DNA from 2 places in the Arthrobacter sp. USHLN218 genome. Region 2 is predicted to be linked to the other one. Evidence: riboswitches for the same ligand, from Rfam matches in the RefSeq annotation. Region 2 holds a riboswitch; the other holds the start of a gene.

Region 1 (3,395 bases), on a different contig from region 2:
CGAGCGCCCGCAGCGCTTCGGCGGGGGGCAGCGCGCCGCGGACCAGGTCCGCGTGGACGGCTTCGACGCCGACGGCGGCCAGCACGGCCAAGGCCTCTCCGGCGCGGGCCGGATCCCCCGCGGTGCCGTAGCCGGTGGTGACCAGCAGGGCCGGGCGCCCGTTCGCCTGGCGGCCCGGGGCGGCCACCGGAGCCTCGGCCAGCTTCCGGTAGACCTGCTCCACCAGACCGCCGGGGGCCGCCAGGGCACCGCCGGTGTCCGTGGAGAGGCCCGGCTCGTCGAGCTGCACCCACTCGGCGCCGGCCTCGGCCAGCTGGCCGAGGATCCCCACGTAGGCCGCGACGGCATCGTCGATCCGGGTCAGCGGGTCGAAGCCCTCGGGCGCGCCGTCCTCAGCCTTGGCGAGCAGCAGGTAGGTCACCGGGCCCACGAGGACCGGCCGCAGCACGGCGCCGCGGTCCTTGTGCCGGCGGATGATCCCGGCCAGCTGGTGTGCGACGGCGGCGAAGCGGGTCTCCGGGCCGATTTCCGGCACGAGGTAGTGGTAGTTCGTGTCGAACCACTTGGTCAGTTCCAGGGGCGGGCGTTCGCCGTCGCCGCGGGCGAGCACGAAGGATGCGGCGGTTCCGACGCCGCCGTCGCTGTCCGCGAGGTCGGCGAAGCGGGACGGCAGCGCACCGAGGGCGGCCGTGGTGTCGAGGACCTGGTCATAGAGCGCGAAGTCGGCGGGGATGGAGGAGTCGGCGGCGTCCAGCCCGAGCTGGACCAGCCGGAGGACCGTCCTGTCCTGGACCTTGCGGGCCTCGAAGAGCAGGCCGTCCTCGTCGAGCCGGCCGCTCCAGTGTGCCTCGAGGGCCTTCTTCAGTTCGCGGTTCGGGCCGATGCGCGGGTAGCCCAGGATGGTGGCGGCGGGGAAGGTGTTCTTGGCGGTCATGGTGTTCTCCTTTTCAGGCGGATTCGTTCGGGTTCGTGCGGTTTCGTGCGGGTTCAGGCGGATACGGAAGCGGAAAGGGTACGGGTGGAGGGCAGGTCAAGCGCCTCGACGACCTCGATGGAGGCGCGCGCATCGTTGAAGGTGTACAGGTGCAGCCCGGGCGCCCCCGCGTCCAGGGCGGCGCGGGCCAGTTCCGCGGCGGCGGCGACCCCGATCCTTCGCCGCTCGGCGTCGGAGGAGGCCGTCTCCAGCCGGTGCAGCAGCGCCGGATCCGGACGGACGCCGGTCATCACGGCCAGCCGCTCCAGCCGGCGGACGCTCGACATCGGGATGACCCCGGGAATGATCGGGATCGTCACGCCGGCCGCGCGGGCCGCCGCCACGAGGCGGACGTAGTGGGCCGGGTCGAAGTAGACCTGGCTGATCGCGAAGTCGGCCCCGGAGCGTTCCTTCGAGACGAGCACCTCGATGTCGTGCTCGAAGGACGGGGACTCCGGATGCCGGTTCGGGTAGGCGGCCACCCCGACGGCCATTCGGCCGCCGGCCAGCGTCGCGGAATGCCGCCCCTCGACCCGGCGGATCAGCTCCACCAGGTAGCGGGCGAAGGGCAGGTCTCCACGGCAGGCCTGCGGATCGGCGGGCAGGTCCCCGCGCATGGCCAGCACGCCGCGCACGCCCAGCCCCACGAACTGGCACACCAGCAGTTCCAGGCTGTCGCGGGTTTCCCCGACGCAGGTCAGGTGCGCCAGCGGCCGCAGCCTGGTGGCGCCCACCAGGTGCTCGATCAGCTGGATGGAGGCGCGGCGCCGCTCGGGCGTGCCGTTGTAGGTCACTGAAACGTAGTCGGGATGGGTGCCGCCAAGCTCTTCGATGGCCCGAAGCACCGTGGCTTCGGCCTGCGCGTTGGCGGGCGGATACAGCTCGTAGGACAACGACGGCGGGACGGCTGTCCGTGCTGCCAGGGTCATGTACGCTCCTCGGTCGTGCCGAGGGAGTGCGCCGCTGCGCTGCTGAAAGGACCAGCCGTTTTCCACGCCGGGCAGGTCAAGGCCCTGGTGGTGTCGCTGGCGCGTCTCCATCGGTCCTGGCGGTAGCACCGTTCCGGTCCGTCTCCTTGCGGAGGCTTACCCGGATGGTTGCTGCGGCGTCAACGAGCCAGATCTCTCGGCCGCTCTGGATGGCTAATGCGTCCACTGTAGGGAGCGGAGGGGGTCGGGGAGCAATACCTGCACCGTGTACGTCGAAGTGTTGCTCCCCGGCACGGAATGTTTCGTCACGAACGGCAAATCCGCCGTCATCCTGCGCAACAAAGTTCCGGCCGCGGAAGCGGCCGGACGCCGGTTCAGGCGGGATTTACGACGGCGGACGCCAGGTCGGGATGCAGTTGAGCGCCGGTGAGCCAGGCCGTGAGCGATCGGTTGAACAGGCCAATGTCCTCGATGTTCCATTGGTGGTGCATGCCCGGTGCCATGGCCGTACGGATGCCGGGGATCTCCCGCGCGGCAATCGCCGCAGAATCTTTGATGAGCCGCGCGTCCTTGCCTCCGGTCACCAGAAGCAACGGAGCGGTGATGCTGCGCAGCACCTCGACAGGAAAGGTGCCGAACACCTCTGCGAAGATCCGGTCCCGGTTGTCCTTGGAGACGCCCAGGGCAGTCTCCACGAAGACATCTAGGCCCTCGCCGGTGAGGCCGTAGCCCCGGCCGGTGGTTTTCCAGAACCAGGGCTGGTCCCAGGCGCGCAGCTGGAGGCGGGCCAGCAGACCCGTTACCGGTCCAGGGGCCGTCAGCGGGGGGCCGGTAAGGAACCCGGAGCTGACCAGATCCGCATGCCGGCCGGCCAGGTGCAACCCGACCACCGCTCCCAGGGAGAGGCCGACGATGTGCGCCCGGCCGCCGCGGGCACGGGAGCGGATGAGGTCCGCCAGAAGGTCAGCGGTCCCCGCCAGGCTTTCCCACCGCATATTCCGGCTGCCGCCATACCCGGGGAAGTCCGGGACCAGGCAGTGATAGTCCCGGACCGCCTCATGCTGCGGCTCCCACATCCATCCGGCGACATTGCCTCCGTGCAGGAAGAGAACGGTTTCCTGGCAATGGGAGTTCAGTTCCTGGCAGAACATTTCAGGCTGGGCCATCGTAGGTTCCTTTCCTGCCGGCCTTCACCGGCTGCACTCCGCCCTGGGCTTCCAGTACCTTCAACAAGTTGCCGATCAGCCGGTCCAGCTGTTCCGCCAGCAGCCGCTCGTCAATGCCCGTTTCGACGTCCGCGAGGTCCCGGTCGAGGCCTTCCCACGCCGCGGCCACGAGCCGTTCGCCGGCCTCGGTCAGGCTGACGATGTGGGCGCGGGAATCTTCCGGATCCGTCACCACCGAGAGCAGCCCCTGCTGCTTGAGCGCGCTGACGCGCTGGTTGACCGATGCCCGGCTGACGTCGAGCGCGGTGGCGAGCCGCTGCTGCGTGG
Region 2 (3,395 bases):
CTGGTAGATGGGCACCGCGCGGGCGCCGTGCTCGGCGTCGGGGGTTCCGCCGGCGTGCAGGGCCCGGGTGCGGAAGCCGAATGTGCGTTCAGCCATTTAGAGGGCAGCTCCTTCGAAGTTGGTGGCGGGCAGCAGCGCCGTGTTGAGCTCGGTGCCGTTGGCGCGTGCGAGATCCGCCTCGAGTTCGCGGACGATCGGCAGTACGTCGCGGCCGAACGCCTCGACTTCCTCCTGGAAGTGCAGGTAGGCGGTCAGCATGAGGTTCACGCCGATCTTCTTGAACTCAACAATACGTTCGGCGATCTGCTCGGGCGTACCAATGAGTCCGGTCTTGAAGCCGTCGTTGTACTGGATGAGGTCCTCGAACGTAGAATCCGCCCACATCCCCTTGCCGTCCCGGGTGGACTGGCCGGCTTCTTTGACCGCGGCGGCGAAGCCTTCGACGGCGGGGCGGTGCGCCTTCTCGACGATCTCGCGCAGGGTGTCGCGGGCTTCCGCTTCGGTGCCGCGGGCGATGACGAAGCCGTTGAGGCCGAACTTCGGGGTGCGGTTGACGGTGGCAGCGGCGGCGCGGACCCCGGCGATGTTGTCCTTGAAACCCTCGAGGTCCTTGCCGTTGGAGAAGTACCAGTCGGCGGTGCGGCCGGCGGCGGCCTGGGCGGCGGTGGAGTTGCCGCCGAAGAAGATCTCCGGATGCGGCCGGCCGGGAACGTCCACCGGCGCCGGGTTCAGGGTGAAGTCCTTAATGTTGTAGTACTTGCCGGACTGGCTGTAGTTCTGTTCGGTCCACAGGCCGCGGAGGACGTTGATGAACTCCTCGGTGCGGACGTAGCGCTCATCGTGCTCGAGCCACTCGAGGCCGAAGTTGATGAATTCGTCCTTGAGCCAGCCGGAGACGACGTTCACGGCTGCGCGGCCGCCGGAGATGTGGCCCGCGGTGATGATGAACTTGGCGAGGACGCCGGGGTGCCACATGCCGGGGTGGACCGCGGAGATGATGTTCAGCCGCTCGGTGGCGCCGAGCAGGGCGAGGGAGAAGCTGGTGGCCTCATGCTGCTTGTCCGCGCCGTAGCTGGCGGCGTAGCGGGTCTGGGTCAGGGCGTACTCGAAGCCGGAATTCTCTGCGATGCGGGCGAGCTTCTTGTTGTAATCGAAGTCCCAGCTGGTGCGCTGCTCGATCGTGGAGACGACGAGGCCGCCGGAGACGTTGGGGACCCAGTAGGCGAACTTCAGCGGGGTTTCGAGGTTGGCCACGGTGGTGTTGACGGTCGTGCTCATGGCGAATTCCTTGATAGTCGGCGCACAAAGCGCGTGAACGGGAATCCCGGGCAATGACGGTCCATCAGGCGCCTGCCGAAGGGCCGACGCCATCCGGATCAAAGATTGCTTGCGCTCTCTCCATCGCTTCTGGCGGTAGCACCTTTCCGGGACGGGGAAGTCCGGAGGGTTGCTGCGGCGTCAAAGAGCCAGATCTCTCAGCCGCTCGGGATGGTCCCTGCCATTCTGCCAGCCCCGCCGGCGCGGCTCAAAGAATGTTGAGCCGCATTGCGTCCCGCCGGGAATTCCCCGAATGCCGCCGACCCTCGCACAGGCCGCCGCACCCCGCGCCGCCGCGGGGGCCCTCCGGCCGTCCGGGCCCCCTGCGTCTACAGCGCTCGTGTTCTGTGGCGCCCTGTATCCCGCCGCCCCTCACGCCGCCGCGGGGGCCTCCGGCGGCCCGGGCCCCCTGCGTCTATGGCGCTCGGGTCTTGTGGCACCCAGTCTGCCGCCGCCCTTCCCGGCAGCCGCCTGTCCGCCGAAAGAACGCGCGAACTTCCCTCGGTTGAACATTCGTTTCCAACTTTAGACTTCAAGCTTCGCTCTGACCTGCGGGTTTGCTGGAGCTTCACCGGAAGCGAGGGAAGTTGGCGCATGCACGGTTCGTGTGTTGTCCACAGCACAGCCGCTGACGGTGGATTCAGCGGAGCGCTTTCGGCAAGCTCCTGCCATGGAAGACCACGAACGTCTCGCGGCCGACGTCGTCCGGCTGGGTGGTACTGCCCGTTACGCAGACCTTATGCGGGCGGGTCACAGCCGTTTACGGATCCAAGCTGCTGTCCGGTCGGGGGCGGTCCAGTTGGTGCGTCGGGGGCTGGCGGGCGTCGCGGACGGAGCGCCGGAAATCCGGACGGCATTGAAGGTCAACGGGCTGATCACCTGCATCTCAGCGGCGAAGGAGCTGCGGCTTTGGACCATTAAGGATGCGGAGTGCCTCCATCTCTGGTCGGATCATGGAGGCCTGCCGAAATCGGTCGCTACGCACCGTAGTGCCTTGGTGGGAGATCGGCTGCCGGGTGCCTATGTACCAGTCGTCGACGCCGTGCTGCACGCCTTACGGTGCCGTCCTCCATTGGAGGCGCTTGTCCTCGCTGAGTCTGCTGTCCGCCGCGGGGCTGTTAGCCAGGCGGAGCTCGTACGTCATTTACCTGGTCCACGGAACGGTGCACGCCGAGCCGTCGTGCACCGCATCGGGAAGGACGCGGACTCGCCGTTGGAGGTCATAGCGCGTGAGCTGTTCCGGGCAGCCGGTCTTCGCGTCGAGACACAGGTCGAGATCCGTGGCCTGGGTCGAGTGGATCTGCTCATCGAAGGGCGGCTCATCGTGGAGCTTGACGGCATGGACTTCCACTGGACGCGGGACGCATTCCGCAAAGACCGCCGTCGGAACAACGAAGGCGTCCTGAGCGGACTGCCGACACTCCGGTACGTCTACGAGGACGTGGTGTTTCGACCACAAGCTGTACTGGCGCAGGTCGTGTCGGTGCTCCGCCGCGGGGCCTGAGCCACGCGCGTCACGAACTTCCCTCGCTTATGCGTTCGTTTCCTGCTTTAGCCTTCAAGTATCGTCCTGACCTGCGCTTTTGCGGTAGGCCGCCCGGAAGTGAGGGAAGTTGGAGACAGGCCGGGCCGGAGATGGCGGGCGTGGGGCGCGGCGGGGTCAAATGGTCGGCGGGGCGGCGGCGGGTGGCCGGCGGCGGAGCGGGGGCCGGGTCCGGGCGGGTGGCCCGGACCCGGCGGCCTAGCGGGTGCAGATCTGCTTGATGTCGGCGATGCAGGGTTCGTTCTGCAGGCTGGTGGTGTCGCCCAGGGCGGTGCCTTCGAACAGCTGGGTCAGCAACCGGCGCATGATCTTGCCGCTGCGGGTCTTCGGCACGTCGGGCACAAACACGACATCGCGGGGCTTGGCGATCGGCCCGATCTGGGTCGAAACGTGGGCCCGCAGCGCAGCAACCGCCGCCGCCTGCTCCGGTGTCGGGTCCGCCGCGACCGAGGCGGCGATCAGCGACTTGTCCAGCGGCACCACGAACGCGGTGGCGGCGTGGCCGGTCTTCGCGTCGTAGGTCGGGCACACGCCG

Evidence for each region. Region 2 has a riboswitch for S-adenosylmethionine ahead of sfnG (dimethylsulfone monooxygenase SfnG). Riboswitches for the same ligand answer to the same signal wherever they lie in the genome.
Region 1: it holds a riboswitch for S-adenosylmethionine, as region 2 does, so the genes downstream of both, WFH44_RS14350 (methylenetetrahydrofolate reductase) here and sfnG (dimethylsulfone monooxygenase SfnG) in region 2, are expected to answer to the same signal.

Annotation. Positions count from the first base shown of each region.
Region 1 covers NZ_JBBCYT010000006.1:46,765-50,159, forward strand. The annotation lists gene metE (5-methyltetrahydropteroyltriglutamate--homocysteine S-methyltransferase) at 1-934, opposite strand, end outside; gene WFH44_RS14350 (methylenetetrahydrofolate reductase) at 988-1,902, opposite strand; SAM riboswitch class I at 2,007-2,118, opposite strand; gene WFH44_RS14355 (alpha/beta fold hydrolase) at 2,277-3,068, opposite strand; gene WFH44_RS14360 (MarR family winged helix-turn-helix transcriptional regulator) at 3,055-3,395, opposite strand, start outside.
Region 2 covers NZ_JBBCYT010000010.1:104,479-107,873, forward strand. The annotation lists gene WFH44_RS19405 (O-acetylhomoserine aminocarboxypropyltransferase/cysteine synthase family protein) at 1-96, opposite strand, end outside; gene sfnG (dimethylsulfone monooxygenase SfnG) at 97-1,278, opposite strand; SAM riboswitch class I at 1,396-1,495, opposite strand; gene WFH44_RS19415 (endonuclease domain-containing protein) at 1,988-2,821, shown strand; gene acs (acetate--CoA ligase) at 3,059-3,395, opposite strand, start outside.